2 regions of the Streptomyces sp. DH10 genome follow, and region 2 is predicted to be linked to the other one. Evidence: riboswitches for the same ligand, from Rfam matches in the RefSeq annotation. Region 2 holds a riboswitch; the other holds the start of a gene.
What was found. A riboswitch is a leader RNA that binds a small molecule or an ion and turns the genes downstream of it on or off. The one in region 2 is predicted to bind thiamine pyrophosphate.

Region 1 (13,500 bases), on a different contig from region 2:
CCGAGCGACACCGCGAAGGCGAACCCCGCCGCGATCAGCAGCGCCCGGCGCACCATCGGCAGATCCACCTCACGCCACACCCGCCAGGGTGAGGCCCCCAGCACCGAGGCCGCCTCCCGCAGCCGCACGTCCACCGCCCGCAGCACGGGCAGCATCGTCCGCACGACGAATGGCACACCGACCAGCGCCTGCGCGAGCGGCACCAGGATCCACGACGACCTCAGATCCAGCGGCGGCTCGTCCAGGGCGATCAGGAACCCGAAGCCCACGGTCACCGCCGACACCCCGAGCGGCAGCATCAGCAGCGCGTCGAAGCCCCGCACGAACCGCCCGGCGTCCCGGCGGGTGAGCGCGACGGAGGCGAGCCCCCCGATCAGCACGGCGATGAGCGTGGCGGCGACGGCGTACGACAGGGAATTGCCGATCGCCTCGATCGGCGCCACCAGGAACACCCCGCCGTCGTCCCTGGTCAGGGCCCGGTAGTAGCCGAAGCCGGGCGGGTCCAGGGACCGCTCCACGAGCACCGCGAGCGGCAGCAGGAGCAGCACGACGACGGTGACGAGCACCCCGCCCAGCAGCGCCCACTGCCCGGTGCCGCGCGGCCGGCGCGCGGTCACGGACGGGTCCACCAGACGCAGAGCGGTCTCCCGCCGCCGTACGGTCCAGGCGTGCAGGGCGAGGATCGCGCCCACCGCGACGAACTGGATCAGCGTCAGCACGGCCGCCGTGGACAGGTCGAAGATCTCCGACGTCTGCCGGTAGATCTCCACCTCCAGGGTCGAGAAGGTGGGCCCGCCGAGGATCTGGACGACACCGAAGGAGGTGAAGGTGAACAGGAAGACCATGAGCGCGGCGGCGGCCACGGCGGGCGCGAGCGCCGGCAGCGTGACCTGCCGCCAGGCCCTCAGCGGCGACGCCCCGAGCATCCGCGCGGCCTCCTCCTGCCGCGGGTCGAGCTGCGCCCAGAGCCCGCCGACGGTCCGCACGACGACCGCGTAGTTGAAGAAGACGTGTGCGAGCAGGATCGCCCACACGGTGGTGTCCAGCCGCACGCCCCACAGCTCGTCCAACAGCCCGCCCCGCCCGACCAGCGCCAGGAAGGCCGTTCCGACGACGACCGTCGGCAGCACGAACGGCACGGTCACGGCGGCCCGCAGGACCTGCTTGCCCGGGAAGTCGAAGCGCGCGAAGACGTACGCGCCGGGCAGCGCGATCAGCAGGGTGAGTACCGTCGAGACGATCGCCTGCCAGGTGGTGAACCACAGGACGTGCCGGACGTCGGACTGCGCCAGCACCTCCCCGATCCGCCCGAACTGCCAGACCCCGTCGACCTCCAGACCGCGCGCGACGATCGCGGCGACGGGGTAGGCGAAGAAGACCGCGAAGAACGCGACGGGCACGGCGATGAGCCCGAGCCGCGCCGCGCTCCCGCGCCGGTCCCTGCGGACGGCTGCTCCGGTCGGCCCCGTTACTTCAGTACGAGCGAAGTCCACGACTTGACCCACTGGTCACGGCGGTCGGCGATCTTCGCCGGGTCCATGGTCTCCGGGTCCTTCACCTGCGGCCCGTACTTCACGAACTCCGGCGGCACCTGGGCGCCCTCGCGCACCGGGTACACGTACATGTTGAGCGGCATGTCCTCCTGGAACCGCTCGCTGATCAAGAAGTCGAGGAACGCCTTGCCACCCTTGGTGTTCTTGGCGTTGCTCAGCAGCCCGGCGTACTCGACCTGCCGGAAGCAGGTGCCCTGCGCGACCCCGGTCGGTGCCGTGGTGGGCTTCGGGTCGGTGTAGACGACCTCGACGGGCGGCGAGGAGGCGTACGACACGACGAGCGGCCGGTCCCCCTTGGCCTTCTTGCCGCTGGCCGAGCCGGAGAACTCCTCGTTGTAGGCCTGCTCCCAGCCGTCGACGACCTTTACGCCGTTGGCCTTGAGCTTCTTCCAGTACCCCTCCCAGCCCCCGTCGCCGTACTTCGCGGCGGTGCCCAGCAGGAAGCCGAGGCCGGGCGAGGAGGTGGAGGCGTTCTCGGTGACGAGGAGGTTCTTGTACTGGGGCTTGACCAGGTCGTCGAAGCTGCGCGGCGGGTCGAGCTTGTGGTCGGCGAAGTACTTCTTGTCGTAGTTGACGCAGATGTCGCCGGTGTCGACGGGCGTGACCCGGTGCTTGTCCTGGTCGGCCCGGTACTCCGGCGCGATCCGGTCCGAGCCCTTCGCCTCGTACGGCTGGAACAGGCCGTTGTCGAGGGCGCGGGACAGCAGCGTGTTGTCGACCCCGAAGAAGACGTCGCCCTGCGGGTTGTCCTTGGTCAGGATGGCCTTGTTCACGGCCTGCCCGGCGTCGCCGTCCTCGAGGACGTTCACCTTGTAGCCGGACTGCTTCTCGAAGGCCGCGATGACGCCCTTCGAGGCGGCCCACGAGTTGTGGCTGACGAGCGTCACGGTCTTGGAGTCGCCGGACCCCTGGCCGCCGTCGGACGACCCGCAGGCGGCGAGCGTGCCGGCCATGCCGAGCCCGACGGCCACCGCCGTCAGCCTCTTGATGTTGTTGCTCACTGGATTCCTCCTGGAGGACCAGGAGAAGACGCGGCCCTGCCCGGGATCCCTGGGATTCCCGGGCAGGGCGCAACAGCTCGAGTGATGACCGATCTCCCTACCCAGAATGACCTGGGCCAGGTTCGGAGGGTCTGCGGCCGTGTGCCGCACTCTCAGCGCTGTGGCGCTCCCCTGTCGGAATATGAAGGTGTCGGAAAATACGGTTGTGCTTACGCCGGTCAGACTACCGTTCGGTCGCCGCGAGCTGACCACACGCCCCGTCGATCTCCTGACCACGGGTGTCCCGGATCGTCACCGGCACACCATGGGCCGCGATCGCCTCCACGAAGGCCTTCTCGTCCTCCGGCCGGGAAGCCGTCCACTTCGACCCGGGCGTCGGGTTGAGCGGGATCAGGTTCACGTGCACGGGCCTGCCCTTGAGCATCCGCCCGAGCCGGTCACCGCGCCAGGCCTGATCGTTGATGTCCCGGATCAGCGCGTACTCGATGGACAGCCGGCGCCCGGACTTGGCGCTGTACTCGAAGCCGGCGTCCAGCACCTCCCGGACCTGCCACCGCGTGTTCACGGGCACGAGGGTGTCGCGCAGCTCGTCGTCGGGGGCGTGCAGCGAGATCGCGAGGCGGCACTTGAGGCCCTCGTCGGCGAACCGGTGGATGGCCGGGACGAGACCGACCGTCGAGACGGTGATCCCGCGCTGCGACAGCCCCAGCCCGTCGGGCTCGGGGTCGGTGAGCCGCCGGATGGAGCCGAGGACCCGGTTGTAGTTGGCGAGGGGCTCGCCCATGCCCATGAACACGATGTTGCTGAGCCGCGCCGGCCCGCCGGGCACATCACCGTCCCTGAGCGCCCGCATACCGTCCACGATCTGGTGCACGATCTCGGCGGTGGACAGATTCCGGTCGAGCCCCGCCTGCCCGGTCGCGCAGAACGGGCAGTTCATCCCGCACCCGGCCTGCGAGCTGATGCACATGGTCACCCGGTCCGGGTAGCGCATCAGCACGGACTCGACGAGCGTCCCGTCGAACAGCCGCCACAGCGTCTTGCGCGTGGTGCCCTGGTCGGTCGACAGATGCCGCACGACGGTCATCAGCTCGGGGAGCAGCGCCTCCTGGAGCCGGCCGCGCGAGCCGGCCGGGATGTCGGTCCACTGCTCCGGATCGTGCGCGTACCGCGCGAAGTAGTGCTGCGAGAGCTGCTTGGCACGAAACGGCTTCTCCCCGACAGCGGCTACGGCCTCCTTGCGCTCGGCAGGAGTGAGGTCGGCGAGATGCCGCGGCGGCTTCTTGGCTCCGCGGGGGGCGACGAAAGTGAGTTCTCCGGGCTTAGGCATGGCTGTACCAGTGTCGCAGATCGATTCATGTGACCTGCGACCGTCATTTCGCAGCGTCGCTCTCGCAGATGTTCGCAGGAAACGATCGTGCTGCCGTCAGTGAGGACCCCCGCGCCCACCACGGACTACCGGCACCTCCGGGAAAGCAGGCGCAGTAATCTCGGGCCATGTCCGAGACATCGGTGGCGCGCTTCTACGACGAGCTGGCTGACGACTACCACCTGATCTATGCGGACTGGGACGCGAGCATCCGTCGGCAGGGGGACGCCCTGGACGCCCTGATCGGTCAAGATCGCGCGGCGGTCCTCGACTGTTCCTGCGGCATCGGCACGCAGGCCATCGGTCTGGCGCTGCGCGGGCACCGGGTCACCGGAACCGACCTCAGCCCCCGCGCCGCCGCCCGCGCTGCCCGTGAGGGCGCCCGCCGAGCCCTGAGCCTGCGCACGGCCGCTGCCGACATGCGACGCCTCCCGTTTCCTGATGGCCGGTTCGACACGGTCGTCTGCGCCGACAACTCGCTGCCTCACCTGCTGACCGAGCAGGATGTGTACGCCGCCCTGGCAGAGATGCGCCGCGTGCTGCGTCCCGAGGGCCTGCTGCTGGTCAGCACACGCCCCTACGACGACCTGCTGCGCGAACGCCCGGCTTCGACGCCTCCTCAAGTCCACAGGAACGGCGACCGCGCCGAGGGCGAAGAACGGACCGTCACCTTCCAGCTCTGGCACTGGCACGACGACGGCGAGCACTACGACCTGGAGCACTTCCAACTTCTTCCGGCAGGCGGCGAATGGCGCGTCCGGGTCCGCCGTACTACTTACTGGGCACTCGGCCGGGACCGGCTGGCCGGCCTCGCAGCCGAGGCCGGGTTCGTCGACCTCGAGTGGCGGATGCCGCAGGAGACAGGCTTTTTCCAGCCGCTGCTCGTGGCCCGCGCCGGTGAGTAGGTGACTCCTCGGCCGGCTTCGCGGCCGGCCCCCTTCAGAGGCCCTGCTCTCCCGTGTGCTCCAGCCGATCCTTGAGGATCTGCTCGTTGCGCGGCAGTTCCTTGCGGACCTGGGGGCGTACGACGAGCGGGACGAGGACCTTGCCGACGCCGTGGCCCTCGAAGTCGACCTCGATCGTCACGTGGGAGCGCCGCCCCTCGTCGAACGGCTCGACCTCGCCGTGCACCCGTGCCCGGACGGGTCCGTCGACACCCCGCATGCCCCAGCTGTGCGGCGGGTCGTATTCCGTGACCTCCATGGTCATCGGCATGACCCGGCGGCCGATGTGCCGGGTGACCCGCATCCGGGAACCGACGCCGACGGGTCCTTCGTCGAGGCGTTCCGCGGACACGGCGCTCAGCTGCCACTCCGGCAGCCGCTGGGTGTCCGTGAGGTAGTCGTAGACGTCCTCGGGACGCCGGTCGACATCAATGGTCTGTCGAATGCTGGACATCATGTCCCCCTTTGCGGCGTACACCTGAATCGTCCCACTTGGTGACGTCGCAGGCACCTCCGCACAACGACAGCGAGCCCCCGCCGGTCATCGGACGGGAGCTCGCCATACGAACTGTAAGAGCCGTGTCGCCTCAGCCGGACCCGACGAAGAGCACGAACAGCAGCCACACCACCGGAGCCGTGGGCAACAGCGAGTCCAGCCGGTCCATGATGCCGCCGTGCCCCGGCAGCAGCGTGCCCATGTCCTTGATGCCGAGGTCCCGCTTGATCATGGACTCGCCGAGGTCGCCGAGCGTGGCGCTGACCGCGACCGCGAGGCCGAGCAGCAGCCCCTGCCACCAGGCACCGCCGTCGATGAGGAACTCCAGGCACAGCGCCCCCGCCACCATGGCGAAGGCGATCGCGCCGAGCAGCCCCTCGCGGGTCTTGCCAGGACTGATGCGCGGGGCGAGCTTGTGGCGGCCGAAGCGCCAGCCGACCGCGTAGGCACCGGTGTCGCTGACGACCGTGAGCAGCAGGAACGTGAGCACCCGCTGCGGCCCGTCGTCCGCCGTCAGCATCATCGCGACGAAGGTCGCCAGGAACGGCACGTAGAACACGGCGAAGACGCCCGCCGTGACGTCCCTGAGGTAGTTCTCGGGCGGCTCCGTCATGCGCCACACCAGTACGGCCAGTGCCGTGAGCGCCATGGCGACCCAGGCGCCCTCGGCGCCCCGGACGTACCCGGCGACGACCATCGCGGCACCGCCGAGCGCGAGCGGAACGAGGGGCGCCCGGATGCCCTTGCGTTCGTCCAGCCGCTTGGTCAGCTCCCAGAGGCCCACCACGACGGCGACCGCGATCACGCCGACGAACACGGCCTTGACGACGAACAGCGACGCGACGATCACCGCGCCCAGCCCGACCCCGACCCCTATCGCGGCACTCAGGTCGCGACCCGCGCTCTTCTTCTGCGGCTTGGGTGCCGGCTCTGCGGCGTCGGGCATGGGCTCCGGATTCGTCTCGTTCCGGACCGGGGAGCCGCTCAGCCGAGCAGTCCCCCGGTCGTCATCCTGGTCTCCGCCGTACGCGGCTACGTCGGGCACGATGGGCATGGGGCGAGTCTGAGGCGCTTCATGCGCATCGTATGCGGGACCCGCCGGAGCGGCCCCCTGGGCGTGCCCATGGCCAGGGCTGTGGACGCGCCCACGGCCAGGGCCTTGGGCGTGCCCAGGGCCAGGGCTCTGGGCGTGCCCATGGCCATGCCCTTGGTCGGTGGGCCCCCAGTACCCGGCCTGCGGCGGCGCCCCCCAGGAAGAGTCGTTCATCAGACCTCGAGCAGCTCCGCTTCCTTGTGCTTCAGGAGCTCGTCCACCTGTGCCACGTACTTGTGGGTGGTGTCGTCGAGCTCCTTCTCCGCACGGCGGCCCTCGTCCTCGCCGATCTCGCCGTCCTTGATCAGCTTGTCGATGGCGTCCTTGGCCTTGCGGCGCACGGAGCGGATGGAGACCTTGGCGTCCTCACCCTTGCTCTTGGCGACCTTGATGTACTCGCGGCGGCGCTCCTCGGTCAGCTCGGGGAACACCACCCGGATGATGTTGCCGTCGTTGCTCGGGTTGACGCCGAGGTCGGAGTCGCGGATCGCCTGCTCGATGTTGCGCAGCGCGCTCTTGTCGAACGGGGTCACCACGGCCATGCGCGGCTCGGGCACCGAGAACGAGGCCAGCTGGTTGATCGGGGTCGGCGCGCCGTAGTAGTCGGCCACGATCTTGTTGAACATCGCCGGGTGCGCACGGCCGGTGCGGATCGCGGCGAAGTCCTCCTTGGCGACCACGACGGCCTTCTCCATCTTCTCCTCGGCCTCGAGGAGGGTCTCTTCGATCACCACTTGCTCCTGCGTGTCTTGAGTAGGCCCGGCTGCGGTTCCATGTGGGGCGGCGGCCGGCTGCGTCGCGTCTTCTTCCTGCACGGTTCCCGACCGGCAGGACATTGTCCATCCCCCGGCCCGGCTCCGTCCCGTCCGTCCCCCGGACGGGGTTGTTCTCGGGGACCTCAGTCCCGGCTGCCGGGGTCCCCCACCAGCGTGCCGATCTTCTCACCCTTGACGGCGCGTCCGATGTTGCCCTCGGCCAGCAGCTCGAAGACCACGATCGGCAGCTTGTTGTCGCGGCACAGCGTCACGGCCGTGGCGTCGGCGACCTTCAGGTCACGGGTGATGACCTCGCCGTAGCCGAGGTGGTCGAACTTCACGGCGTCCGGGTTGGTCTTCGGGTCGGAGTCGTAGACCCCGTCCACGCCGTTCTTGCCCATCAGCAGCGCCTCGGCGTCGATCTCCAGGGCGCGCTGGGCGGCGGTGGTGTCGGTGGAGAAGTACGGCATGCCCATACCGGCACCGAAGATGACCACACGGCCCTTCTCCAGGTGCCGTACGGCGCGCAGCGGGATGTACGGCTCGGCGACCTGGCCCATGGTGATGGCGGTCTGCACCCGGCAGTCCACTCCCACCTTCTCCAGGAAGTCCTGGAGGGCCAGGCAGTTCATGACGGTGCCGAGCATGCCCATGTAGTCGGAGCGGGCCCGGTCCATGCCGCGCTGCTGGAGCTCGGCACCGCGGAAGAAGTTGCCGCCGCCGATGACGATCGCGATCTCCGCGCCGTCGCGTACGACGGCCGCGATCTCGCGGGCGATCTTGTGCACCACGTCGGGGTCGACGCCGAGGCCCCCGCCACCGGAGAAGGCCTCTCCGGACAGCTTCAGCAGAAACCGGCCGCGTACTTTGCCGTCGTCGCTCTTCTGGGCCTTGGTGGTCATGGGGGATCCCGCCTCTTTCACGTGTTGCACATACCAAGAAGGCCATTGCCGGTGGGGCGTGTTTCGCATCCCATACGGCAATGGCCTCCTCGTCAGATCTGCTGTCGCCCGCCACTCGTGTGACGGCGCACGCGGACGACTGCTGTCGACCCTATCGGGGTCGGGCGTCGAGCGCGGTACGGACTCAGATGCCGACCTTGATGCGCGTGAAGCGCTTCAGGGTGACACCGGCCTCGTCCAGGACCTTCTGGACGGACTTCTTGTTGTCGAGCGCGTAGGGCTGGCCGAGCAGCGTGGCGTCCTTGAAGAAGCCGTTGAGGCGACCCTCGACGATCTTCGGCAGGGCGGCCTCGGGCTTGCCCTCGGCGCGGGTGGTCTCCTCGGCGACGCGGCGCTCGGACTCGACGACCTCAGCCGGGACGTCCTCCTTGGAGAGGTACTTCGGCGCGAAGGCGGCGATGTGCTGGGCGACGCCCTTGGCGATCTCCGCGTTCGGCTTGTCCAGCTCGACGAGGACACCGATCTGCGGGGGCAGGTCGGGCATCGTGCGGTGCATGTACGCCGTCACGTAGCCGTCGGCGAACTGCGCGAAGCGGTCCAGGACGATCTTCTCGCCCAGGTTGGCGTTGGCCTCGTCCACGAACGCCTGGACGGTCTTGCCGGCCTCGATCTCGGAGGCGAGCAGGGCCTCGAGGTCGGCCGGCGAGGTCTTGGCGACGTGCTCGGCGATGGCGGTGGCCGCGGCCTGGAACTTCTCGCCCTTGGCGACGAAGTCCGTCTCGCACTTCAGCTCGACGAGGACACCGGAGGAGTTGTCGTCGGCGATGATCGAGACGACGGCACCGTTCTCGGCGGAACGGCCCTCGCGCTTGGCGACGCCCTTCTGGCCCTTGATGCGGAGCGCCTCGACGGCCTTCTCGACGTTGCCCTCGGCCTCGTCCAGCGCCTTCTTGCAGTCCATCATGCCGGCGCCCGTGAGCTCACGGAGCTTCTTGACGTCGGCGGCGGTGTAGTTCGCCATGAGTCTGTGAATCTCTCTCGAAGTCTGGAAGATCGAAGATCTGCGGATGTGCCCCATGGAGCCGGAGCGCGCTGTCCTTCCGCTGACCTACGGGTGAACGGCGGGAGCGGACTTCACCGCGCCGGAGGCGCTATCGGCTTCAGTACCGCTCCCGCCGTCAACTCGGACTGACGGGTCAGGCCTGCTCGGCCTCGGCGGCCTTCTCGCCCTCGGCCGGCTTCTCGGCCTCGGCCTCGGCGGGGACGGCCTCGGCGGCCGGAGCAGCCTCGTCGGCCGGAGCGGCCTCAGCAGCCGGGGCGGCCTCGGCGGCGGGGGCAGCCTCGTCGGCCTTCTTCTCGCCCTCGAGCAGGTCGCGCTCCCACTCGGCGAGCGGCTCGCCCGCGGCCTTCTCGCCCTTGCCCTCGGTGGCGACACCGCTGCGGGCGATGAGGCCCTCGGCGACGGCGTCCGCGATGACGCGGGTGAGCAGGGTGACGGAGCGGATCGCGTCGTCGTTGCCCGGGATCTTGTAGTCGACCTCGTCGGGGTCGCAGTTGGTGTCGAGGATCGCGACGACCGGAATGTTCAGCTTCCGGGCCTCACCAACGGCGATGTGCTCCTTCTTGGTGTCCACGATCCAGACGGCGCTGGGCACCTTCTGCATCTCGCGGATACCACCGAGGGTCTTCTCCAGCTTGGCCTTCTCGCGCGAGAGCACGAGAAGCTCCTTCTTGGTCAGACCGGACGCGGCGACGTCCTCGAAGTCGATCTGCTCGAGCTCCTTGAGGCGCTGCAGACGCTTGTAGACGGTCGAGAAGTTGGTGAGCATGCCGCCCAGCCAGCGCTGGTTGACGTAGGGCATGCCGACGCGGGTGGCCTGCTCGGCGATGGCCTCCTGCGCCTGCTTCTTCGTGCCGACGAACATGACCGTGCCACCGTGGGCGACGGTCTCCTTGACGAACTCGTAGGCGCGGTCGATGTACGACAGCGACTGGAGCAGGTCGATGATGTAGATGCCGTTGCGCTCCGTGAAGATGAAGCGCTTCATCTTCGGGTTCCAACGACGGGTCTGGTGACCGAAGTGGACGCCGCTCTCCAGCAGCTCCCGCATCGTGACGACGGCCATGGCCGTATCTCCTTGTGCTTCTCGGTTGTGCCGCGGATGCCGGACGGCTTCCGCGCCTGACGCCCGCTGCGCGCCGTGCCACGAGGGACCGAGGGGCGCTGATACGGCCCGTTGCCGGGGTGCGTATCGGGGCGTGCGAAGTCGACCCGGTGACCCGGATCGCCACCAGAAGTGTACGGGACCCGCGGGGCACCGGGTGACGCCGTTGTCCACAACCGGACGGCGGTCCACAGCCACGGCCGGTGAGGGGCGGCGGTCCGGGACGCTTTCGGCATGCGAGCGAAGCGATGTGTGCCTGTTTGTACGCGCCTGGTCCTGGTGCTGGCCATGGCGGTGGCCGTCCTGCTGGCCCCTCCGCCGCCCCTGTTCGCGGCGGACGCGCCCCCGGCGGACGTCACCGTGCCGGCGGTCGGCCGCAGCTGGCCCGTCGGCTCACGGCCCCGGGTCCTCCGCGGCTGGGAGCCCCCGGCGACGCCCTACGGCCCGGGCCACCGAGGCGTGGACCTGGCCGCAGCCCCGGGGACGCCGGTACGGGCGGTGGCTGCGGGCCGGGTGTCGTTCGCGGGCCGGGTGGCGGGCAAGGGGGTCGTCTCGGTGGAGCTGACAGGGACGGGGCAACCACCTCTGCGCACGACCTACGAACCGGTGGCGGCGGCGGTGGAGGAGGGCGAGGAGGTGGAACCGGGCGAGGTGATCGGCACGGTGGACGCCACGGGCTCACACTGCGCGGTCACCTGCGTGCACTGGGGCCTGCGCAGAGGCGACACCTACTCGAACCCGCTGTCGCTCCTGCCATCGTGGCTCCTGCACAGGGGACCGTCGAGACTTCTGCCGGTCTACGGCACTACCTAGCTGCGGCCACCGTGCCTCCCCCAGTGCCTTAAGGGCCTGGGAGGTACCCCCAGGGCGGCAAGGGTGGGTGCAGCGGCGCCCCGCTCCGCCGGGCCGCGCACCCACCCGCCCCCGGCATCAACGCCGCTCAGCCCCGCACACCCCGCAGGACCATCGAGACCGCGGCATCGGCAATCGCCCCTGGATCTTCCGCGGCCCCCAGCTCGATCCGCCGCACGGCCGCGTCCACGACCCCCTGCAACAACATCGCCGCCAGCCGTGGCTGTTCGTGCCCCAGCTCACCCAGCGCCTCGACGATCATCGCGACCAGCCCGCCATGGGCCGCCCGGATCTTCTCCCGGGCCCCGGCGTCCAGCTCACTCGCCGAGATCGCCACCACGGCCCGGTGCCGCCGGTCCCCCACCAGCTCCAGCTGCTGCCGCACATACGCCTCGACCTTGGCCTCGGCCGTGTCCGCCCGCTCCATCGCCGCCGACACGTCCGCCGCCCAGACGGGAAAGTCGACCTCGCACAGCTCCTCGACCACGGCCGCCCGTGACCGGAAGTACTCGTAGACGGACGAGCGCGCGAGCCCCGTCCGCTCGGCGAGGGCGGGGAAGGTCAGCGCCTCCGTACCGCCCTCGGACAACAAGGAACGAGCCGCGTCCAGCAGGGCGGCTCGCTGCATCGACCGGTGCTCGGCCACGGAGGCCGCTCGAATCCTTGGCACGTCAACCACTCTACGGACGCGCCAGGCCCGGCGGGAGAGGCTCCCGTCAGGCCGTCGCCTTCCGGCCAGGTCAGCGGCCGAAGCTCGCCAGTTTGGCTCTCAGCTGGAGTACCGACTTGGTGTGGATCTGGCTGACCCGGCTCTCGGTCACGCCCAGCACGTTCCCGATCTCGGCCAGCGTGAGCCCCTCGTAGTAGTACAGCGTGACGACGGTCTTCTCCCGCTCGGGCAGCGTGTTGATCGCCCGCGCGAGGAACCTGCGGAGCTCCCGGTCCTCGGCGACCTCCACGGGGTTGTCGGCGGCGGTGTCCTCCAGCGTGTCCATGACGCTCAGCCCGTCGCCGCCCTCGCCTCCGCCGTGCAGCAGCTCCTCCAGGGCCACCACGTTGGCCAGCGACAACTGGCTGAACACCGCGTGGAGTTCCTCCACCGCGATGCCCATTTCGCCGGCCACCTCGCCCTCCGTCGGCGTCCGCCGCAGCCGCGCCTCCAGCGTGGCGTAGGCGCGCTCCACGTTGCGCGCCTTCTGCCGGACCGACCGGGGGATCCAGTCCAGGGCCCGCAGCTCGTCGATCATCGCGCCCCGGATCCGGGTGATCGCGTACGTCTCGAACTTGATCTCGCGGTCGATGTCGAACTTCTCGATCGCGTCGATCAGTCCGAACACCCCGGACGAGACGAAGTCCGCCTGCTCGACGTTGGACGGCAGGCCCACGCTGACCCGGCCGGCGACGTACTTCACGAGCGGCGAGTAGTGGAGGATCAGCTGCTCCCGCAGCCGCTCGTCACCCGTCGCCTTGTACGACCGCCACAGCTCGTCGAGTGTCGAGGGAGCGGGCGGCCGCACGCTGCCACCGTCACGGGCGGCTGGGGGGATCGCCGCCCGGTCGGACCCGGAGGTGTGCTGGGGCATTCGTCGCCTTGTGCCGTTCTGCTGCGGAGTGGTGCTGCTGGGGTGGGCTGTCTGTCTGATGTCGAGTTGCCTGTCCGTGTCGGGATCCTCGTGAGCGTAGCGTGACTGCGGTGTCGCGGTGCGCGAAGGACGGAGGTCAAGGCGGACGCAGATACGTTCCGAACGGCGTCCCGCCGGGTCGGCGAGCTCGCTCCGTGTGATCACCTGAGAACCCCAACTGGGCGAATTTCCAAGGGATGTCGGGGTTCCCCCGGACGGCCGAACGGGCGTGGTCAGCATGGCCGGGGACCACCGCGGACCGACATCACCGCCTGGCGTGTCAACTTCCAGCCGTCGCCGTGTCGTTCGACGTAACCGAGTGCCCGGAGTTCGTACAGTCGGGCGATGGCGTCGTCCTGTGTCGTCTGTGCGCGGCGCGCGATCTCGTCCGGCCCGGCCGCCCCGCCGCCCGGCAGCGCGGCGAGCACCTGCCGGCTGGCCGGCTCCAGCAGGTCCCGGGGCAGGACCGGGCCGCGCCGCTCGGGGGCCAGCTGTCCGATGTCGCCGACCAGTTCGACGACGTCCGCGGCGTCGGTGACCAGGGCCGCCTCCCCGCGCAGCAACTCGTGCACCCCGGCGGACAGAGCGCTGGTGGCCGGGCCCGGTACGCCCATGGTGTGCCGGCCGAGGCGCTGTGCCGCCCGTGCCGTGACCAGGGAGCCGCTGCGGTGGGCGGCTTCGACGACCACGGTGCCCCGGGTGAGTGCCGCGTTCTTTCGGGGAACGGCCACCGTGGTGTGACGTTGCT
Region 2 (17,606 bases):
ACGCAGCTGTACGTGGCCGAGCTGTGGCGCACGAACCGGGCCTGGCAGTCCACACTGATGGTGGTCCGGCAGCAGGCCGTCGCGGTCGTGGAGGACGTGCTGCGCGAGGGTGTGGCGGGCGGCGAGTTCAGCGACGAGATCGACGTCCCGCTGACGGCGGCGGCGCTCGTCGGCATGGTCCTGGTGGCCGCGCTGGACTGGAAGTCCTTCCAGCCGGAGCGCTCCCTGGACGACGTCCACGCGGCCCTGTCCCGGCTGCTCCAGGGGCGGGTGAGCGGCTGCCGCTGAGGGCACGTCCTGTGCGGTGCCGCCGAGGCCACACCCTGAGCGGCTGCCGCTGAAGTCAGCCCCGGCGCAGATGCGAAAGCGCCGGTCCGCTGTGGCCGCGTCCCCCGCGGGCCACCTCGAACCGGCGCCTTCCTCACTCCCCCGTTTTCCTGCTCCCCCGTGCGCTCCCCCGCAGGACCCCCCGTTCGGTCGTCCCCCGGTTCTCCCCCGTGCCTCGCTCCCGCCGACACCGTCGGCGGAAGGAGCGGATCGTGGGCCCGGTCCCGTTCCGGCGCCCCGTGTCGCCGGTACCGGGACCGTGCCCCTCTCCGTGCCTCCACTCTCTCGTTCTCGCAGGTCCTCGCCCATCCGCGCGCGTACTCAACTCCCTCACTAGGTACGGGTACTCAGCCCTGCGCACGCGGCCCCAGAACAACGGGTGGCCGACTGGTCACGATCGCTTCCGTGCCCGTACTCGGAGGCTGTCGGCGGGGGCTGTCAGCGGGGGCCGATAAAGTCCCTGGCATGGCACGGATTGCGGTGATCGGCGCCGGGATGGGCGCGCTGGCGGCGGCCGCCCGGCTGGCCGTCGCGGGCCACCGGGTGGTGGTGTACGAGCGGACGGACACGTACGGCGGAGCCCTGCGCCGCTTCGAGCGCGAGGGGTTCTCCTTCGACACCGGCCCCGGCCTGCTCCCGCTGCCCGCCGTCTACCGCGACCTGTTCGTCAAGACCGGCAAGGAACCGCTGGAGGCCTGCGTCGATCTGGTCCAGGTCGATCCGTCGTCCCGGCACGTGTTCGCGGACGGCACCCGGGTCTCGCTGCCGAACGCCTCGCGCGCGGGCGTCGTGGCGGCTCTGGACGAGGCACTCGGCTCCGGGACCGGCCGGCGGTGGGGCGACTTCCTGGTGCGGGCCCGCGAGGCCTGGGACCGGACCCGCCGGCCCCTCCTGGAGGAGCCGCTGTGGCCGAACTGGCAGGTGCTGGCGGAGCGCGAGCCGTACCCGGCGGTGCCCCACAAGCGGCTGCTGCGCACCCGCCGGGCCGGCACGCTCGCCGAGGTCGGCGCCTGGGAGCTGCGGGACGCCCGGCTCGCCGCGCTCCTGGAGAGCCACGCCCTGGCGCAGGGCCTGGACCCCCGGACCACCCCGGCGAGCGCGGCCGTACTGCCGTACATGGAGCACGCCTTCGGCACTTGGTACGTGCGCGGCGGCCTGCGCGAGCTGGCCCGCGCGGTCTACGAGCGGTGTGTGGCCCGAAAGGTCGAGTTCCGTTTCGGCGCCGAGGTGACCGGTGTGCTGGAGAAGGACGGCCGGGCATCGGGGGTGGAACTCGCCGACGGCACGGTCGCGGAGGCGGACTTCGTGGTCGCCGGTGTCGCGCCCGGCACACTGGACCGGCTGTCGGCACAGGCCGCGGTGCGGGGTGACGGGGACGTGCCGCCGCAGTCCGCGGCGGCGAGCCGGGTCACGGTGCTGCTCGCCCTGCGCGGCGCCCGCCCCGAGGGCACGGCACACCGCACGGTGGTGCACGCGGCGGACCGCGAGGCCGAGTTGACCGCCCTGTTCGGCGAGGCGGCGGGGAACACACGCCCGACGGTCACCGTCCTGCGGCCCGACGACCCGGGGCTGGTCCCGGACCCGGGCCACGAGGCGGTCACCGTCACGACGGTGGTACCCGCGCGGCCCGGCGAGCCCCGCGACGACCTCGCCGACAACATGATCACCGTCGCCGAACGCGCCGTGCCCGACCTGCGCGACCGTCTCCTCTGGCACGAGGTGCGCACCCCGGCCGACATCGCCGGGGCGACCGGTGCGGACGGCGGGGCGGTGCCCGTGCCCGCCCTGGCGGCGGACGGCGGGCGGCTGCTGCATCCGTCCAACAGCACGCCCGTGCCCGGTCTGTTCACCGTCGGCGGCTGGGCGCACCCCGGCGGCGGACTGCCGCACGCCGGCATGTCGGGCGCGCTGGTGGCGGGACTGATCGTGGAGGGACCGGAGTTCCGGGGCTCCCAGTGAGCCGGCGGCGTTAAGGCTTCAGAAACGGTACTGCTCGTCGAAGCCGTTCCCGGGCGTCTGCTGCTGCCCGTTGCCCTGGTACGGGTACGGCTGCTGCTCCGGCGGCAGTTCCTGGCCGTACTCGTCGGTGTCGCGCTGCTGCGGGACCCACACACCGCCGGGCGGGGTCTCGCCGCCGTAGGTGCCGGTGTACTGGTCCTGGCCGTAGCCCTGCTGGGCGTAGTACTGCTGGTCGCCGTAGGAGGTGTCGTACGAGGCTCCGCCGTAGGTCGGCGTGCCGATGTACGGGTCCGAGTAGGCGGCGTACTGCTGCTGGTCCGTGGCCTCGTAGCCCTGCTGCTGGCCGTAGCCCGAGTAGTCGTAGGAGTAGGACTGGTCGGTGCCCGGGGCCGTGGCGGCGTACTGGTCGTGAGTCTGGCCCGCCTGGTACCCGCTGTCGCCGTACACGCCGTAGGAGCCGGTGTCGTCGGGCACGGGCTGCGGCTCGTAGACGGCGGTGGTCTCGGCGGCCGTCGGGTGGACAGGACGCGACGGGGTGAAGACGTCGTCGCGGTCGTAGTCGTCGTCCTGGCCGTAGGCGGGGGCACCGGCGTCGCGGCGGTAGTCGGCGCCCTCGTCGCCGTAGCCGCCGCCGGCCGTCTCCAGGCCGGAGACCTCGAGGGTCGGCTCCTGGCGGCCGCGCTCACCGCGGCGGCGCTTGCTGCCGCCCAGCATCGGCGCGTTCATCGCCCAGCCGGCCGAGAATCCGCTGCGGAACGACAGGGTGACGTACGTCTGGCCGACCGCGAAGGCGGCCGCGCCCAGTCCGATCACGATGACGGACGGGATCAGGACGCCGACGACGACGCCGAGGAACCCGGCGAAGGCCAGCAGCCGCCAGCGCAGCCGCGCCTTGTACTGCAACAGCACCTCGCCCAGCAGCCACAGCGCGACGATGCCGAACGCGATGTAGAGGACCGCCCAGCCCATGTACGCCCCTCTCCCAGTCGCCGCTACGCAGTGTGTCGTATACCGGTGCGAACGGTCTAGGCCTGCGGTCGGTGGTGCAGGCCAAGGTTCTCGTAGATTTCCAGCGTCGCCGTGGAGTTGTTGAGCGTGATGAAGTGCAAGCCGGGCACTCCCTCGGCGAGCAGCCGCGCACAGAACTCCGTGGCGAATTCGATACCAATGGAGCGTACAGCGGCCGGATCGTCTTTTGCTGTGAGGATCCGCTCTTTCAGGGCGGCGGGGAACGCGGCGTTGGTGAGGGACGGGATGCGCTCCAGCGACCGCGCGCTGGCGATCGGCATGACCTCGGGAATGATCGGGGTGTCGCAGCCGGCGGCCGAGACCCGGTCGCGCAGCCGGAGGTAGTCCTCCGGGTGGAAGAACATCTGCGTGATGGCGTAGTCCGCGCCCGCGCGGCACTTGTCGACGAAGTGGCGGACGTCGGTGTCCCAGTCGGTGGAGCGCGGGTGCATCGCCGGGAAGGCCGCGACGCCCACGCAGAAGTCGCCGGACGTTTTGATCAGTTCGACGAGTTCGGCGGCGTAGGCCAGGCCCCGGGGGTGCGGCACCCAATCGCCCATCGGGTCACCGGGCGGGTCGCCGCGCAGGGCGAGCATGTTGCGGATCCCGGCGTCGGCGTACTGGCCGATGATGTTGCGCAGGTCGGCCACCGAGTGGTCGACCGCCGTGAGGTGCGCGATGGGCGTGAGGGTGGTGTCGGAGGCGATCGCCTCGGTCGCCTTGACCGTCCCCGCGCGGGTGGAACCGCCCGCGCCGTAGGTCACGGAGACGAAGTCGGGCGCCACGGCCTCGACCCGGCGCAGCGCGTTCCACAGGTTCCGCTCGCCCTTCGGTGTCTTCGGGGCGTAGAACTCGAACGAGTACGTCGTTTTGCCGGTCGCGAGCATGTCGCGGACAGTGCGCGCGTGGTCCGACCTGATGGATGCGGTGCCGAGGGCCATACCGGCAGGTTAGCCAGGGGCGGTCGGTCCCCCAACCAGGCACAGACATTTGACTGATTTGTGTACTTGCTGTCCATCCCTTGGACACTCGGCGTACTACTTCTCCCGCAGCCTCTTCGCGAACTCGGCCGCCGCCGCGCCCGGGTCGTCGGCCTCGGTGATCGCCCGTACGACGACGGCGCGCCGGGCTCCCGCTTCCATCACCTGGTCGAGATTGCCGAGGTCGATGCCGCCGATGGCGAACCAGGGCCGGTCGGTGCCGAGGGAGGCGGTGTACCGGACGAGGTCCAGGCCGGGGGCGTGGCGGCCGGGCTTGGTGGGGGTGGGCCAGCAGGGGCCGGTGCAGAAGTAGTCCACGCCGTCCTGGCCGGCGGCCGCGGCCGCCTCGGACTCGGCGTGCGTGGAGCGGCCGATCAGGACGTCGTCGCCGAGGATCGCGCGGGCCGCGGGGACGGGGAGGTCGCCCTGGCCGAGGTGCAGTACGTCGGAGCCGGCGGCGTGGGCGACGTCCGCGCGGTCGTTGACCGCGAGCAGCTTGCCGTGCCGGGCGCAGGCGTCGGCGAAGACGGCCAGGTGCTCCAGCTCCTCGGCCGCCTCCATGCCCTTGTCCCGCAACTGCACGATGTCGACCCCGCCCGCCAGCACGGCGTCCAGGAACTCCACGAGATCGCCCTGCCGCTTGCGCGCGTCGGTGCAGAGGTAGACCCGGGCGTCGGCGAGCTGGGCACGGGCGGTGGTGGCGGTGGTGGCGGCCATGCGGGTCCCCCTGGTTGTCGGTGGCGTACGGGTGCGGGGTGCGCCTGTGGCAGCGCACGGATCGGGTACGGGCGCACCCTGTGGCAGCGCACGGATCGGGTACGGGCGCACCCGTGAGCGTACGTACACGGTTACACCCGGCGACATAGAGGTGCGGGCGCGCGCCCATGGTGGCGTACGGGTGGGAGGTGCATCGGGCGGGACCCGGACCGGTGGCGTTACGGACGGGAGGCCAGGGCGCTCGCGTCCCTGGCGGACGGGCAGTGCGCCACCCCTGCGCACGGCACGTGCATGCGGCCAGCGCGCCGGAGCGTCCCGCTCCGGTGACTCCGGCGACTCCGGTGCGGGCCCCGCCTGGGGTCCGCGCGGCCCGCCGCAGGCGGCTCGCACCCCAGCCGGGGCGCGAGCCGCCCCGTGACCGGGACCCGACGGGCCCCGGCCCACACACCGGGCGGTTGTTCAGTCCGGTCCCACTTGTACGGCACCGGACGGTTGTTTGGGTCGAGGTCGGGTCAGACCGCGAGCGCCTGGGCTCGGCGCTTCACCTCCGTGCCGCGATTCTCGCTGAGCGCCTGTGCCGGCGTACCGGGCAGGCTCGGGTCGGGGGTGAAGAGCCACTCCAGCATCTCTTCGTCCGTGAAGCCGTCGTCCCGCAGGAGCGTCAGGGTCCCGGACAGGCCCTTGACGACCTTGTCCCCGTCGATGAAGGCCGCGGGGACGTGCAGTGCGCGGTTCTCACCACGGCGTACGGCGATGAGCTGGCCCTCCTTGACCAGCTGCCGCACCCGCGTCACCTCGACGCCGAACTGTTCGGCGATGTCGGGGAGGGTGAGCCAGGCAGGGACGAGAGCATCGATCTTTGCGTCAATCTCGGTCACGGAAACCAGCCTGCCATCCCCCACTGACAGTCGGAAGTCGGGCCCGCCCACCTGGGCGGACACGGGCACCTCTCGGGCTACGCCGTCGCCGCCTTCAACGGCCTGGCCGGGTCCGCCAGCAACGCCGGATTCATCGGCGTGCCCGACTCGATCAGGCGGCGGCCCTGCGCCAGGTCCCGGGGGCGTCCCACCGCCAGCAGCGCGACCAGCCGGTCGCCGCGCAGCCAGCAGACCGTCCAGGCCGGTCCGGCCGGGTCGCCCCGCCACAGGGTCGTGTCGGCGGCCGCGTGATGACCGGCGTACTGCACGAACCGACCGAACTGCTCGGACCAGAAGTACGGCACCGGGTCGTACACCGCCGGGGTCTCCCCCGACGCCCGGCCGACGATGTTCACTGCGACCGTGCGCGGCCCCTGGAGGGCGTTGTCCCAGTGGTGCACCAGCAGGCGCTCGCCGTACCGGCCGGAGGGGAAGGAGGCGCAGTCGCCGACCGCGTACACGTCGGGCGCCGACGAACGCAGGTGCTGGTCGGCCACGATCTCGCCGTGCGTGCCCAGCTCGACCCCGGAGCCGGACAGCCAGGCCGTGGCCGGACGGGCGCCGATGCCGACGACGACCGCGCCCGCGGGCAGCCGCGAGCCGTCGTCGAGAACCACCGTGCCGGGCTCCACACGCTCCACGCGCGCGTGCGTCCGCAGGACGGCGCCCGCGTCGGCGTACCAGCCGGCCATCGGCGCGGCGACCTCGGCGGGCAGCGCCCCGGTGAGCGGCCGCTCGGCCGCCTCCACGACAGTCACCGCGCAGCCCGCCTCGCGCGCGGCCGTGGCGAACTCCGCGCCGATCCAGCCCGCGCCCACGACGACGATGTCCTGCCGGCGGGCCAGCACCGGCCGCAGCCGCTCGGCGTCGTCCAGGGTGCGCAGCAGATGCACGCCCGGCACACCCTCCGCTCCGGGCAGCCGGATCGGTTCGGCACCGGTCGCGACGACCAGGACGTCGTACGGCACGGGCCCGTCCTCGGTGTCCAGCTCGTGGTCGCCGGGCCGCAGGCCCCGCACCTCGCAGCCGAGCCGCAGCTCGATGCCCAGGGCCTCGAAGTCGACGTCGAAGGCGGAGCCCTCGGCCTTGCCGAGCAGGACGGCCTTGGACAAGGGGGGCCGGTCGTACGGCTGGTGGGGCTCGGCGCCGATCAGGCTCACGGTGCCGGCGAAGCCCTGCTCGCGCAGGGCGACCGCGGTCTGCACACCGGCCATGCCCGCACCCGCCACGACCACGCGCCGCGGCGCGGACGAACCTGGTTCCTGCGTCTGCTCGCTCACCTGATCACCATAGACAACTGACATTTCGTCAGTCAGTGCTCATGCGCAGTGACCTGCTCCACAACGCTCGTCCCGCTGCCCGCCTGGGACTCCCACTCCCAGCTCTCCTCCAGCCGCACCCGCCCGTCGGGCAGTTCCACGACCGTCGACACACAGTGCCCGGAGGAGGTGGTCCCGTCCACCTTGAGCTGTACGTAGCGGAAGTCCAGCCTGTCGCCCTCCCGGGTTCCCACGAGATGTCCGCGTACGACATCGCCGCCGGTGTACTCGGCCCAGACCTCGCCGTCCTTCTCGTGGTAGGTGAACCGGGTGCGGGTCCCCACCTGGCCCGGTGCCTGGTCGGCGACCGGGGCGAGGACGAGACCGTCGAGGGATCGGGTCATGGCGGTGGTGCTCCCTTACTGCGCCGTACGGCATCGGGCTAGGGTGGGTGGCCAACGTAAGGCACTCGCGGGAGCCCGGACGCACCGGGCTGAGAGGGAGGCTGGCGGCCTCCGACCGTACGAACCTGATCCGGGTCATGCCGGCGAAGGGAGGGGCTGGACGCCCATGTCGCGTACGCGAACGTCAGACGTCCTCGTCATCGGGGGCGGGATCATCGGCCTGGTCACCGCGTGGCGGGCCGCGCAGCGCGGGCTCGCCACCGCCGTGGTGGACCCGGAGCCGGGCGGCGGAGCCGCACAGGTGGCGGCCGGGATGCTGGCCGCCGTCACGGAACTGCACTACGGCGAGCAGACCCTGCTCGGTCTGAATCTCGCCTCCGCCCGGCGCTATCCGGATTTCGCGGCCGAGCTCGCCGAGCAGACCGGCCACGACCTCGGCTACCGGCGGTGCGGCACGCTCGCCGTGGCCCTGGACGCCGACGACCGGGCCCATCTGCGCGAACTGCACACCTTGCAGCAGCAGTCGGGCCTGGAGTCCCAGTGGCTGTCGGGACGGGAGTGCCGGCGCCTGGAGCCGATGCTCGCACCGGGCGTGCGCGGCGGGCTGCGCGTCGACGGCGACCACCAGATCGACCCGCGGCGGCTGGCCGGGGCGCTGGTCGCCGCGTGCGAGCGGGCCGGTGTGGTCTTCCACCGGGTGTGGGCCGAGCGGCTCACCGTCGTCCGGGACCGGGCCACGGGCGTCGTCACGGACGACGGCACCGCGCTGGACGCCGGGCAGGTCGTGCTGGCCGGGGGCAGCCTCAGCGGGCGGCTGGCGGGCGTCCCGGAGGACGTGCTCCCGCCCGTGCGGCCGGTGAAGGGGCAGGTCGTACGGCTGACCATGCCGCGGCGGCACGGGCCGTTCCTGAACCGGACCGTGCGCGCGGTCGTCCGCGGCAGCCACGTCTACCTGGTGCCGCGCGAGAGCGGCGAGCTGGTCGTCGGGGCGACCAGCGAGGAACTCGGCTGGGACACCACCGTGACCGCGGGCGGCGTGTACGAGCTGCTGCGCGACGCCCACGAGCTGGTGCCGGGCATCACCGAGCTGCCGCTCACCGAGACCCGGGCCGGACTGCGCCCCGGTTCCCCCGACAACGCGCCGCTGCTCGGCCCGACCGGGCTGGAGGGACTGCTGCTGGCCACCGGGCACTACCGCAACGGCGTCCTGCTCACGCCGGTCACCGGCGACGCCATGGCGCACGTCCTGGCGACGGGTGAGCTCCCCGAGGAGGCCCGCCCCTTCACGCCGAAGCGATTCAGCGCCGCCACCGCACTCACGGAGCAGCCCGCATGAACATCTCCGTCAACGGGGAGCCCCGGGACGTCCGGCCCGGCACGGCTCTCGACACCGTCGTGAGGTCGCTCACCGCCGCGCCGTCCGGCGTGGCCGCCGCCCTCAACGAAACCGTCGTCCCGCGCGCGCAGTGGCCGTCCACCCCCCTGACCGAGGGGGACCGCGTGGAAGTCCTGACCGCCGTCCAAGGAGGCTGATCATGGCCGACGATCCGTTTGTCCTCGGTGGTACGTCCTTCACGTCCCGCCTGATCATGGGCACGGGCGGGGCCCCGAGCCTCGATGTGCTGGAACGGTCGCTGGTCGCGTCAGGGACGGAGCTGACGACGGTCGCGATGCGCCGGGTGAACGCCTCGGTGCACGGCTCGGTGCTGTCCGTCCTGGACAAGCTCGGCATCCGCGTCCTGCCCAACACGGCGGGCTGCTTCACCGCCGGCGAGGCCGTCCTCACCGCCCGCCTCGCGCGCGAGGCCCTCGGCACCGACCTGATCAAGCTGGAGGTCATCGCCGACGAGCGGACCCTGCTGCCGGATCCGATCGAACTGCTGGAGGCGGCCGAGACGCTGGTCGACGACGGGTTCACGGTGCTGCCGTACACCAACGACGACCCCGTGCTCGCGCGGAAGCTGGAGGACGTCGGCTGCGCGGCGATCATGCCGCTCGGTTCGCCGATCGGCTCCGGGCTGGGCATTCGCAACCCGCACAACTTCCAGCTGATCGTCGAGCACGCGCGCGTGCCGGTGATTCTGGACGCGGGGGCCGGTACGGCGTCGGACGCGGCGCTGGCGATGGAGCTGGGGTGTGCGGGTGTGATGCTCGCCTCGGCGGTGACGCGGGCGCGGGAGCCGGTGCTGATGGCTGCCGCCATGAGGAACGCGGTCGAGGCGGGGAGGTTGGCTTATCGGGCGGGGCGTATTCCTCGGCGGCATTTCGCGGAGGCGTCTTCGCCGGCTGAGGGCAGGGCCGTGCTGGATCCTGAGCGGCCTGCTTTTCAGTGACCGGCGTTGTTGCTGAGCGCGGGTGGGTCCGCAGCCCGGCGGTGCGGGGTGCCGCTGCGCCCACCCGTGCCGCCTGGGGGCACCTCCCAGGCCCTTAAGGCACTGGGGGAGGCACGATTGCCCGCAGCCAAGTGCGGCCATGACTGCCCGCAGCTCAGCGGGACGGCCGCGCAGCGGCTGCGGTCTGACGCACGTCACAGGTCCGCTTCAGTCGCGCCCCGAAAGCGGGCGGGGCGATGGAGCTGTCAGTCGTGGCTCGTACACTCGCCTGCGTGGACACGACCCTTCAGGACCCCTTGGTCGGGCAGGTGCTCGACGGCCGCTATCGCGTCGACGCGCGGATCGCGGTCGGCGGGATGGCCACGGTCTACCGGGCCGTGGACACCCGGCTCGACCGGGTCCTCGCGCTCAAGGTGATGCACCCCTCGCTCGCCGTCGACGGCTCGTTCGTCGAGCGGTTCATCCGCGAGGCGAAGTCGGTCGCCCGGCTGGCTCACCCGAACGTGGTGCAGGTCTTCGACCAGGGCACCGACGGCGGTTACGTCTACCTCGCGATGGAGTACATCGCGGGCTGCACCCTGCGCGACGTGCTGCGCGAGCGCGGGGCCCTTCAGCCGCGTGCCGCCCTGGACATCCTGGAGCCGGTGCTGGCCGCGCTGGGCGCAGCGCACCGCGCCGGGTTCGTACACCGGGACATGAAGCCCGAGAACGTCCTGATAGGGGACGACGGCCGGGTCAAGGTCGCCGACTTCGGGCTGGTACGGGCCGTGGACACGGTGACGAACACCACCGGCACCGTGCTCGGCACGGTGTCGTACCTCGCCCCCGAGCAGATAGAGAGCGGCACCGCCGACCCCCGCGTGGACGTGTACGCGTGCGGCGTGATGCTGTACGAGATGCTGACCGGCGACAAGCCCCACGACGGCGACTCCCCGGCCGTGATCCTCTACAAGCACCTGCACGAGGACGTCCCGCCGCCCTCGGCCGCCGTGCCCGGTCTGGCGTACGAGCTGGACGAGATGGTGGCCTCCGCGACCGCCCGCACCCCGGAGATCCGCCCGCACGACGCGGTGGCGCTGCTCGCGCAGGTCCGTGACGGCCGCGGCCGGCTGACCGTGGAGCAGCTGGACGCGGTGCCGCCGCAGGCGCTCGCCGCGGACCACGACAACACCGACGACCGTACGAGCGTGATCCCGCGGGCGCTGACCACGCCGCGCCCGCTGCCCGTCAACGAGGACGAGGAGGGCTCCGCGGCCGCGCTCAACCGCACCAGCCGCTTCCAGTCCCCGCCGCCCCCGCCGTCCCGGCGCCGCTCGGGGCCCCGGCGCGGCCCGATGGCGATCGTCGTCGCCGTCCTGCTCGTGCTCGGTCTCGGCACGGGCATCTGGTACATCAACTCGGGCCAGTTCACCGAGGTCCCCCCGCTGCTGGCGAAGACCCAGGCGCAGGCCGAGGACCGGCTGGCGGACGCGGGGCTGGAGCTCGGCAAGGTCGAGCACGCCTACAGCGACACCGTGCAGCGCGGCACGGTCATCAGCAGCGACCCGAAGGCCGGGACGCGCATCCGCGGCAACGACTCGGTGTCCCTCACCATCTCCGACGGCCCCCGGAACGTGCGGGTGCCCGCTCTGGCGGGCCAGCGGCTGGACAAGGCGCGGTCCCTGCTGAAGCAGGACGGGCTGGCGCCGGGCATGGTCACCCGGGAGTTCAGCGAGGACGTGCCCAAGGGCTCGGTGATCTCCGCGCGGCCGGCGGACGGCACGAAGGTGCGCGCGGGCACGGCCGTGGCGCTCGTCGTCAGCAAGGGCAGCCCCATCGACATCCCCGACGTCACCGGCTCGGACCTGGCCGACGCGCGGTCGGAGCTGGAGGACGCCGGTCTCGAGGTGAAGGTCGCCGCCGAGCGGGTCACCTCCTCCGAGTTCGACAAGGGCCAGGTCGCCGAGCAGAGCCCGGGCCCGGGTGGCCGGGCGGCCGAGGGTGACACGGTGACGCTGACGGTGTCCAAGGGCCCCGAGATGATCGAGGTCCCGAACGTGGTCGGCTACGGTGTCGACGACGCCACGCGGGCGTTGCAGAGCGCCGGGTTCCAGGTCGACGAGGACCGCGGCCTGCTCGGCCTGTTCGGCGACACGGTGAAGGACCAGTCCGTGAAGGGCGGCGAGACCGCGCCCAAGGGCTCGACGATCACGATCAAGATCAGGTGAGGGACCGGGCGGGGAGCCCCCGGACGGGACAGGGCCGGACGCATGACACCCTGAACGGGTGAACAATCAGCTGTCCGGCCCCTCCCGCAACCCCGTGGGCGGCCACGTCCCCGTGGCCGGTGGGCTCCACTCCGTCGGCCTGTCCTACGCCCGTGACCTGAAGGCCGAGACCGTCCAGGTCTTCGTCGCCAACCCGCGTGGCTGGGCCACTCCGGCCGGCAATCCGAAGCAGGACGAGGCGTTCCGCGCCGCGTGCGAGGCCGAGTCGATCCCGGCGTACGTCCACGCCCCCTACCTGATCAACTTCGGCTCGCACACCGAGGCGACCGTGGAGCGTTCGGTGGAGTCGCTGCGGCACTCGCTGCGCCGCGGGCGGGCGATCGGGGCGCTGGGCGTGGTCGTGCACACCGGCAGCGCGACCGGCGGCCGGGAGCGGTCCGTGGCGCTGAAGCAGGTGCGGGAGCATCTGCTGCCGCTGCTCGACGAGCTGACCCACGACGACGACCCGTGTCTGCTGCTGGAGTCGACCGCCGGCCAGGGCGCCTCCCTGTGCTCGCGGACGTGGGACTTCGGCCCGTACTTCGAGGCGCTGGACGCCCATCCGAAGCTGGGCGTGTGCCTGGACACCTGCCATGTCTTCGCCGCCGGGCACGACCTGACCGGCCCCAGCGGCATGCACCAGACGCTGGACCTGCTGGTGGACACGGTCGGCGAGGGCCGGCTGAAGCTGATCCACGCCAACGACTCCAAGGACGTGGTGGGCGCGCACAAGGACCGGCACGAGAACATCGGTGTGGGCCACATCGGCGAGGACCCGTTCCGGGCGCTGATGACGCACCCCGCGACCGAGGGCGTGCCGCTGATCATCGAGACGCCGGGCGGCAAGGAAGGGCACGCGGCGGACGTGGAGCGGCTGAAGAAACTGCGCGACTGCTGAACGCCGCGGAGCCCTCAGAGGTCGGGGCCGTCCCCGGGCTCCTCCTGGTACGAGTAGCGCTGCTCCCGCCAGGGGTCGCCGACGTTGTGGTAGCCGCGCTCCTCCCAGAAACCACGCCGGTCGGCGGTCATGTACTCCACGCCGCGCACCCACTTGGGGCCCTTCCAGGCGTACAGGTGGGGCACGATCAGGCGCAGCGGGAAGCCGTGCTCGGCGGTGAGCAGTTCGCCGTCCTTGTGGGTGGCGAACAGGGCGTGCTCGGAGGCGAAGTCGGACAGCCGGAGGTTGGAGCTGAATCCGTACTCGGCCCACACCATCACATGGGTGACGTCGTCCGCGGGCGGCGCGATGTCGAGGATCGTGCGCGCGGGGATGCCGCCCCACTCTGCGCCCAGCATGCTGAACTTCGTGACGCAGTGCAGATCGGCCACGACGGTGGTGTACGGCAGGGCCGTGAACTCCTCGTGGCTCCAGCAGTGCTTGCCGCCGTCCGCGGTGGCACCGAAGACCCGGAACTCCCAGCGCTCGGGCCGGAATTTGGGGACGGGCCCGTAGTGAGTGACCGGCCAGCCGCGCTGCACCCGCTGTCCCGGCGGAAGCCCGGGCTGCGTCGCTCCTGCCGGATCGCGCCCTTCTCCCGATTCGTGTCCCACCGGCTGACCCATGACTCCATCCTGACAGACCCCGCGTGATGCCCCTGACCGGGGCCACCCCAAAAAGGGCAATGAGAACTAAGCATGCCCTTACTTAGTAAGTGAAGACTTACTGGACGATCTTCGTCACCGGTGGAATCATGCGGCGCAACCTGCCAGTTCCCCCGCGTGGAAGGAGCCTCTGCGATGCAGGGCGACCCCGAGGTTCTCGAATTCCTGAACGAGCAGTTGACCGGCGAGCTGACGGCGATCAACCAGTACTGGCTGCACTACCGGATCCAGGACAACAAGGGCTGGACCAAGCTCGCCAAGTACACGCGTGAAGAATCCATCGACGAGATGAAGCACGCGGACAAGATCACCGAACGCATTCTCATGCTGGACGGCCTGCCCAACTACCAGCGGCTCTTCCACGTACGGGTCGGCCAGACGGTCACCGAGATGTTCCAGGCCGACCGCCAGGTCGAGGTCGAGGCGATCGACCGCCTCAAGCGCGGCATCGAGGTGATGCGCAGCAAGGGCGACATCACGTCCGCGAATCTCTTCGAGTCGATCCTGGAGGACGAGGAGCACCACATCGACTACCTGGACACGCAACTGGAGCTCATCGACAAGCTCGGCGAGGCGCTGTACCTCGCGCAGCAGATCGAGCAGCCGAGCTAGGGGCCCCTAGGCGGCGTCCTCAAGCTCCGCGAGTACCGGCTGGCCCTGGTCGGCCAGATCACGGCGAGGGCAGGCACCCCTGCCCAGGATGGCCTGGATGCGACGTACGCACGACCCGCAGTCCGTGCCCGCCTTGCATGCGGAGGCTATCTGCCGAGGGGTGCAGGCGCCGCCGTCCGCGTGCTTCTTGACCTGCTGCTCGGTGATCCCGAAGCAACTGCACACGTACACGCGGCCCACCTCCCGACAGGTCGTTCCCAGGCGCCGTCACCCCGTTGATCGGTGAGGCTAACCTAACCTTACCCGCCGGGTCGGAGACGCAAAAGTCGACTGGGGCGCGGATCGTATGTGATCCGCGCCCCAGTCGTTGTCGGGGTAACAGGCGAACCCGTTACTGGTCCCTGTACATCTCGGCCACGAGGAACGCCAGGTCCAGCGACTGGCTGCGGTTGAGCCGCGGGTCGCAGGCCGTCTCGTAGCGCTGGTGCAGATCGTCGACGAAGATCTCGTCGCCGCCGCCGACGCACTCGGTGACGTCGTCGCCGGTCAGCTCCACGTGGATGCCGCCCGGGTGGGTGCCGAGGGCCTTGTGGACCTCGAAGAAGCCCTTGACCTCGTCGAGCACGTCGTCGAAGCGGCGGGTCTTGTGCCCGGAGGCCGCCTCGAAGGTGTTGCCGTGCATCGGGTCGGTCACCCAGGCGACGGTGGCGCCCGAGGCGGTGACCTTCTCGACCAGCTCCGGAAGCTTGTCGCGGACCTTGTCGGCGCCCATGCGGACGATGAAGGTCAGCCGGCCCGGCTCCCGCTCCGGGTCGAGGCGCTCGACGTACTGCAGCGCGTCCTCGGCCGTGGTCGTCGGACCCAGCTTGATGCCGATCGGGTTGCGGATCCGCGAGGCGAACTCGATGTGCGCGTGGTCCAGCTGCCGGGTGCGCTCACCGATCCACACCATGTGCGCGGAGACGTCGTACAGCTGCCCGGTGCGCGAGTCGACCCGGGTCAGGGCGGACTCGTAGTCGAGCAGCAGCGCCTCGTGCGAGGAGTAGAACTCGACCGTCTTGAACTCCTCCGGGTCGGCCCCGCAGGCGTGCATGAAGTTGAGCGCCTGGTCGATCTCGCGCGCCAGCTGCTCGTAGCGCTGACCCGACGGGGACGACTTCACGAAGTCCTGGTTCCAGGCGTGCACCTGGCGCAGGTCGGCGTAGCCGCCGGTGGTGAAGGCGCGCACCAGGTTCAGCGTGGAGGCCGAGGCGTGGTACATGCGCTTCAGCCGCTCGGGGTCCGGGATCCGGGCCTCTTCGGTGAAGTCGAAGCCGTTGACGGAGTCGCCCCGGTACGTCGGCAGCGTCACGCCGTCGCGGGTCTCGGTCGGCTTGGAGCGCGGCTTGGAGTACTGGCCGGCGATCCGGCCGACCTTCACCACGGGCACGGACGCGGCATACGTCAGCACTGCGCCCATCTGGAGCAGCGTCTTGAGCTTGTTGCGGATCTGGTCCGCGGACACCGCGTCGAAGGCCTCGGCGCAGTCGCCGCCCTGGAGGAGGAACGCCTCTCCCTTGGCGACGGCCGCCATCCGGGCGCGCAGCTGGTCGCACTCGCCCGCGAAGACGAGCGGCGGATACGACTCGAGGTCCGCAACGACTGCGCGCAGAGCCTCGGTGTCGGGGTACTCGGGCTGCTGCGCCGCGGGCAGGTCTCGCCAGGTGTTGCCAGCACTCGCGCTGGTCTTAGCGTTCACGGTCACGGCCTCAACATTACGGGGTCGTGTCGGGCGTCCCGGCCCATGCCCAGCAATTGAGACACGGGGTACACGACTCGGACATGAGGTAAGGTGCCTGCCATGTTCGCGCACTCGATCCAGACCTGGTGGTGGACCGCTCATCCGGCGGCCCACTGACTGCGCGTACGACAGACTTCGCGAAGGCCGCCCGAGGGCGGCCTTCGGTGTTTCCCTTAGGTCCGCTCCTCACCGACATCGATCGCCGTCGATCGACAGCCACGGAGGAACCATGGACCTGACACAGCTGCTGCACGAGTCCCGCCCCTTCGCCCTGCTCCGCCGCCGCACCCCGGGCCACGACCACGGCCTGATCGAGGTCCTCATCGGCCCGGTCACCACCTACGACCGCCTCGCCGACCTCCCCGACGAGGGCCTGGCGCTCGTCCCCTTCCGGCAGATCCGCGAGCGCGGCTTCGACGTCCGCGACGACGGCACTCCGCTGACGGTGCTGACGCCCGAGGAGTCGTACGGCGTTCCGCTCAGCGACGCCCTGGAGCAGCTCCCGGCGCACGACGTGCGCGTCGAGGGCGGCGGCTTCGACGTCGGTGACGAGGAGTACGGGGAGATCGTCGGGCGCGTGCTGCGGGAGGAGATCGGCCGGGGCGAGGGCGCGAACTTCGTGATCCGGCGGACCTACGAGGGCGAGATCCCCGGGTTCGGCCGGGCCGACGCGCTCGCGCTGTTCCGGCGGCTGCTGGAGGGCGAGCGGGGGTCGTACTGGACGTTCGTCGTGCACACCGGCGACCGGACGCTGGTCGGGGCGAGCCCGGAGGTGCACGTCCGGATGTCCGGCGGCACGGTCGTCATGAACCCGATCAGCGGCACGTACCGCTACCCCGCCGGCGGGCCGACCCCCGAGCACCTGCTGGACTTCCTCGCCGACGGCAAGGAGATCGAGGAGCTGTCGATGGTCGTCGACGAGGAGCTCAAGATGATGTGCACCGTCGGCGACATGGGCGGGGTCGTCGTCGGACCGCGGCTGAAGGAGATGGCGCACCTCGCGCACACGGAGTACGAGCTGCGCGGGAAGTCCTCGCTGGACGTGCGGGAGGTGCTGAAGGAGACGATGTTCGCGGCGACCGTCACGGGCTCGCCGGTGCAGAACGCCTGCCGGGTCATCGAGCGGCACGAGGTCGGCGGGCGCGGGTACTACGCCGGAGCGCTGGCCCTCCTCGGCCGGGACTCGGGCGGTGCCCAGACCCTCGACTCCCCCATCCTCATCCGCACCGCCGACATCGACGGCGGAGGCCGGCTGCGGGTGCCGGTGGGCGCCACGCTGGTGCGCGGATCCGACCCGGCGGGTGAGGTCGCGGAGACGCACGCGAAGGCGGCGGGTGTGCTGACGGCGCTGGGCGTCCGGCCGGGACGGCCGCGCGAGGAGGCCGTACGGCCGCGACTGGCCGACGATCCCCGCGTACAGGCCGCGCTCGACGGGCGCCGGGCCTCCCTCGCGCCGTTCTGG

Region 1: it holds a riboswitch for thiamine pyrophosphate, as region 2 does, so the genes downstream of both, QC385_RS39380 (thiamine ABC transporter substrate-binding protein) here and thiO (glycine oxidase ThiO) in region 2, are expected to answer to the same signal.

The regions. Positions count from the first base shown of each region.
Region 1 covers NZ_JARVKU010000030.1:75,065-88,564, reverse strand. Annotated here, with positions in the region: gene QC385_RS39385 (ABC transporter permease) at 1-1,493, opposite strand, end outside; gene QC385_RS39380 (thiamine ABC transporter substrate-binding protein) at 1,469-2,506, opposite strand; TPP riboswitch at 2,631-2,737, opposite strand; gene rlmN (23S rRNA (adenine(2503)-C(2))-methyltransferase RlmN) at 2,778-3,884, opposite strand; gene QC385_RS39370 (class I SAM-dependent methyltransferase) at 4,052-4,828, shown strand; gene QC385_RS39365 (SRPBCC family protein) at 4,863-5,321, opposite strand; gene QC385_RS39360 (phosphatidate cytidylyltransferase) at 5,455-6,630, opposite strand; gene frr (ribosome recycling factor) at 6,630-7,187, opposite strand; gene pyrH (UMP kinase) at 7,355-8,113, opposite strand; gene tsf (translation elongation factor Ts) at 8,298-9,134, opposite strand; gene rpsB (30S ribosomal protein S2) at 9,310-10,239, opposite strand; gene QC385_RS39335 (M23 family metallopeptidase) at 10,513-11,091, shown strand; gene QC385_RS39330 (TetR/AcrR family transcriptional regulator) at 11,219-11,758, opposite strand; gene whiG (RNA polymerase sigma factor WhiG) at 11,871-12,713, opposite strand; partial or broken gene QC385_RS39320 (DNA-processing protein DprA) at 12,986-13,486, opposite strand.
Region 2 covers NZ_JARVKU010000007.1:141,480-159,085, reverse strand. Annotated here, with positions in the region: gene QC385_RS17175 (TetR/AcrR family transcriptional regulator) at 1-288, shown strand, start outside; gene QC385_RS17170 (phytoene desaturase family protein) at 793-2,286, shown strand; gene QC385_RS17165 (SCO2102 family sporulation regulator) at 2,305-3,255, opposite strand; gene metF (methylenetetrahydrofolate reductase [NAD(P)H]) at 3,312-4,235, opposite strand; gene thiE (thiamine phosphate synthase) at 4,332-4,991, opposite strand; gene QC385_RS17150 (Rv2175c family DNA-binding protein) at 5,504-5,869, opposite strand; gene QC385_RS17145 (NAD(P)/FAD-dependent oxidoreductase) at 5,947-7,188, opposite strand; gene QC385_RS17140 (hypothetical protein) at 7,221-7,571, opposite strand; TPP riboswitch at 7,629-7,740, shown strand; gene thiO (glycine oxidase ThiO) at 7,738-8,907, shown strand; gene thiS (sulfur carrier protein ThiS) at 8,904-9,104, shown strand; gene QC385_RS17125 (thiazole synthase) at 9,107-9,904, shown strand; gene pknB (Stk1 family PASTA domain-containing Ser/Thr kinase) at 10,177-12,111, shown strand; gene QC385_RS17115 (deoxyribonuclease IV) at 12,170-13,048, shown strand; gene QC385_RS17110 (sulfite oxidase-like oxidoreductase) at 13,063-13,713, opposite strand; gene bfr (bacterioferritin) at 13,888-14,364, shown strand; gene QC385_RS17100 ((2Fe-2S)-binding protein) at 14,371-14,604, opposite strand; gene QC385_RS17095 (class II 3-deoxy-7-phosphoheptulonate synthase) at 14,756-16,108, opposite strand; gene QC385_RS44250 (trp operon leader peptide) at 16,205-16,261, shown strand; gene QC385_RS17090 (anthranilate synthase family protein) at 16,374-17,606, shown strand, end outside.